Regions from separate parts of the Mesorhizobium sp. M7A.F.Ca.MR.245.00.0.0 genome, predicted to be linked through region 2. Evidence: predicted binding sites of a transcription regulator. Region 2 holds the regulator's gene; the other holds the start of a gene.
The links. Region 2 encodes LexA, which represses DNA repair genes until DNA is damaged. Its sites were predicted from a motif close to TGTTCNNNNTGTGTTCNG; they were not measured.

Region 1 (2,200 bases), on a different contig from region 2:
ATGGGTGAGATAGCCCTCCTGCGCCATCTTGCGGCTGAGCAGGATGGTATCGACGCCTGCGAAGACAGCGTTGAAGTCCTGCTTCAGCGCACCGTCCCAGGCGCTCTCGTCGCCCCACTCCCAGAGCTGCCAGGAATGCTCCTCATTGGCGCCGACAAAGCCGTCGACCGACGTCTGCATCTGCAGGACCAGCTTTTTCACCGTCATTCTCCTCACGGCCATCGCAAAACAGTTTACATTTGGAACCGTTGACGCAAGGTCAAAACGATGTCAATAGTAAAGTGATTTAAAAACGGAACCATAGATGTCGACGCGCGAAAAGTCCGGCTGCCCGATCAACCTGTCGCTCGAACTGATCGGCGACCGCTGGACGCTGCTCATCATCCGCGACATGGTCTTCGCCGGGAAAAAGCACTTTCGCGAATTCCTGCAATCCGACGAAGGCATTTCCTCGCGCACGCTGGCCGAGCGACTGCAAACGCTTCAGGAGCAAGGCGTCCTCACCCGAAGCGACGACCCGACGCATGGCTTGAGAACGGTCTACCGGCTGACCGAAGCAGGCATCGACCTCTTGCCGGTGCTGGCGACGCTCGGCGCCTGGGGCAGCAAGCACCGCAAGGCCGACGACAAGCTGGCCAGGATTGCCGACGAGTTGGCGACAGGCGGCGAAGCGGCGCTGGAAAAGATGAGACCGGCGCTGAGAGCGGAGCATATTGTCTAGGCGGTTGCGTTCAAGCCGAACCGGCATGGCTGTTGCCGCACAAATCGCCCTTCGCTTGACAACGATCCACCTTTGTTCTTTATTTGTTCCAATCTATCAGCAACTGCGGATGTGCGGTCGATGGAAACGACAGCCACCATCCTGCATGCCGATCTCGACGCTTTCTACGCCTCGGTCGAGCAGTTGCTCGATCCGTCGCTGCGCGGCAAGCCGATCGCGGTGGGCGGCGGCGTCGTGCTCGCCGCTTCCTATGAGGCGCGCGCCTTCGGCGTGCGCGGCGGCATGCCGGGGCGCAAGGCGCGCGAACTCTGCCCGCAATTGATCTTCGTCGGCGGCAATTTCAGCCACTACCAGCGGCTGGGCGATGCGGCGATCAAAGTGCTCGACGATTTTACGCCTGTGGTCGAGCGCATTTCCATCGACGAGGCGTTTGCCGATGTCGCCGGCTGCACGCATCTGTTCGGCTCCCCGCAACAGATCGCGACAACCATCCGCCGCCGCGTGCGGGCCGAACTCGGCCTGCCGATCTCGATCGGCGTGGCGTGCACCAAGCACCTGGCCAAGATTGCCTCGCAGGTCGCCAAGCCCGACGGACTGGTCGTCGTAGAACCCGGCACCGAGCTCGCCTTCCTGCATGATCTGCCGGTCGGTCTGATGTGGGGCGTTGGCCCGGCCACCAGGGCGCGGCTGGCCGAAATCGGCGTCGAGACCATCGGCCAACTGGCCAGGACGCACAGCGGCGCGCTGACGCGCCTGCTCGGTCCCGCCGCCGGCGAAAAGCTCGCCGCGCTGTCATGGAACCGCGACTCGCGAAAGCTGGAGACGAAGCGCCGCGCGCATTCGGCCGGCGCCCAATCGGCGCTTGGCCAGAAGCCCGCTGTGGCACGGGTTATCGTGCCGACTCTGCTGCATCTGGCCGACCGCGTCGCCAGCCGGCTGCGCGCCAAGGCAAGGCCCGGCCGCACGGTGACGGTACGCGTGCGCTTTGCCGATCTCCGCGCCGTCACCCGTTCGATCACGCTTGACCAGCCGATCTCGGCGACCGCGATGCTGGCCGAGATCGCCGGCGATCTGGTGCGCGGCGTGCTCGCCGATAATCCACACGAGAAAACGATCTCGCTGCTGGCGATCTCGGTCTCGCATCTCGAGGAAAGCTTCGAGTTGCAGCTCGACCTGCCGCTTGGCCTCGCTGACGAGAAACACCGGCCCGGCACGAAGAAGGGCCTGGCACGCTTCGACGCGGACCGCGCCATCGACAAGATCCGCGAGCGCTTCGGCAAACAGGCCGTCGGCTACGGCACGGTGGCGCTGGAGGCGGCACGCTCGGTTCCCGACGAATTCAGGGAATTGGCGCAGAAGGAGTTGTGACGGCCAGCCCTTGACCGACCGCACAAAATGGCAGCGGCGGGTTAGCTGATCTGCCGACGCAGCCAAGGTTCCAAACTCGTCAGGGAGCTGACCATGCGACCGAATAAAACT
Region 2 (2,200 bases):
GGGCTGATTTCGCAGCAATCTGTCCTGCTGGTGACAATTGCCCTGGTCATCGCGACGATGGCGACAACTTGGCTGCGGCTCGCTGCTCTGCCATTCGCGCTGGCAGGCTTGCTGACCGTCTCGGATACGCGCACGCCGGATGTGCTGATCTCGGAAGACGCCCGGCTGGTGGCGTTGCCGATCGGTGGCGGCGAGCTTGCCGTCAGCCGGGAACGGCCGAACGAATTCACCGTCGACAACTGGAAACGCGCCCTGACATCAGAAACCATCGTCGTGCCAGAGGTGTTCGACAAGAGCGATGGGCAATTCGACGTCGCGGACGCCGTTGAGCTACCGCCGGGATCGCCGTTCTATTGCTCATCAGGCGTTTGCGTGGCCAGGCATATGTCCGGTGCGATCATTGCCTATGTCGACGACCGCAAGGACACCTGGAAAGCCTGCGGCTTCGCCGAGCTGATCGTCATCAATGACGCCACCGCCTATGACGCCTGTCGCAATCCGCTGGTTCTCGTCATCACCAAGCGGCAACTGGCTCGCAAAGGCAGTGCCGCGGTCTTCTTCGATCGCCAATCGGCGACCACACCGGCGACAATCAGCTTCGCGGTGGATAGCCCATATCGGCCCTGGCACACGCATCGCAAATACTCTCGTGAGGCGAGGGGGCTGGCACCCTTCAAGAAACCCGAGAAGCCAGCGGCCAACCCGCAGCCGCCTCAGTAGCGGCGGATGAGGCCGACGAGCTTGCCTTGCACCTTGACCCTGTCTGGGCCGAAGATACGGGTTTCATAGGCCGGATTGGCGGCTTCGAGAGCAATCGAAGCGCCCTTGCGGCGGAACCGCTTCAGCGTCGCTTCCTCTTGATCGACCAGCGCCACGATGATCTCGCCGGGGTTCGCCGTGTCGGCATTGCGGATGATGACGGTGTCGCCGTCGAAGATACCGGCCTCGATCATCGAGTCGCCCTTGACCTCCAGCGCATAGTGGGCGCCGCCCATGATCATGTCCGGCGGCACCGAGATCGAATGCGTCTGATGCTGGATGGCATCGATCGGCACACCGGCGGCGATACGGCCCATCACCGGTATCGACACGGCGGAGACCGCATCGTCATCATTGCCGGGCGAGGGCATCCGCGAAGGCGCCGGCTTGATCTGCCGGCCAAGAGCACCACCCTGACCGAGACTGCCCTGGATGACGCTTGGCGAAAACTTCTTTGCCGCGTTGAGGCCGGGCGCGATCGAGTCCGGCAATCGCAGCACTTCCAGCGCGCGTGCCCGGTTGGGCAACCGGCGAATAAAGCCGCGCTCCTCAAGTGCGGTGATCAGCCGATGAATCCCGGATTTGGAGGCAAGGTCGAGCGCCTCCTTCATCTCGTCGAAGGATGGCGGAATGCCGCTCTCCTTCAGGCGTTCATGGATGAACATCAGCAGTTCATGTTGCTTGCGTGTCAGCATGGCGGCCCCCAGATTACCTGAAACCAGAATCGAAAAACAAACCCAGAACAAACACTATCTGTTCCAGTTGTGTTCTGCAACCGTTTAAAGTTTAATGAATTTATTAAGGCTGCTGAAATTATCTGGCGCTTGCCAGCGGGTCGCAATCGACAGGCGCCAACCACGGCGATGCGCCTGCTCACATTGAAACCATTATGGTTAATGACCTGTGGCTCATACTCGACCCAAGGCTTGGCATCATCTGCCGATCGACCGCCACAAGGGACGCTATCAATCTTCGGGACGTTCGTTTGCCGTGAACGAAACGGAGCCAAAACGCCAACGTCTGTTGGCATTTGTGGCTGGAATTCAGCCCTCCGTCATCTGCCGGGCAGTGAGGGCGGCGACGGCAAATCGCGGAGATCGTTGCGTCAGGTAACGGCTTCCTTGACGGCGAAACGCTGGTCCTTCCATGCGCCCGTGCGCAGAATATCCTCCAGCACCGCAACCGCCAGCCACACATCCTTGTAGCCGACATAGAGCGGCGTGAAGCCGAAACGGATGGTCGATGGCGCGCGAAAATCACCGATGACGCCGCGCTCGATCAGCGCCCGCATGATTTGATAGCCGTGATCGTGAAGGAACGACACCTGGCTGCCGCGCCTGGTCGCGTCGCGGGTGGTCTCCAGCGTGAGGCCATAGGCGCCGCACTTTGCTTCGACGAGCTGGATGAACAGTTCCGTCAGCGCGACGCTCTTTTTTCGCAA

Region 1: dinB (DNA polymerase IV) is a predicted target of LexA. The motif match lies at 795-812, and genes of this name have one in related genera.

The regions. Positions count from the first base shown of each region.
Region 1 is NZ_RZTE01000008.1:164,309-166,508, reverse strand. It holds gene EOB80_RS12125 (dihydrofolate reductase family protein) at 1-201, opposite strand, end outside; gene EOB80_RS12120 (helix-turn-helix domain-containing protein) at 305-721, shown strand; gene dinB (DNA polymerase IV) at 842-2,089, shown strand; gene EOB80_RS12110 (alpha/beta fold hydrolase) at 2,169-2,200, opposite strand, start outside.
Region 2 is NZ_RZTE01000005.1:176,888-179,087, forward strand. It holds gene EOB80_RS08805 (ComEC/Rec2 family competence protein) at 1-720, shown strand, start outside; gene lexA (transcriptional repressor LexA) at 714-1,454, opposite strand; gene kynU (kynureninase) at 1,865-2,200, opposite strand, start outside.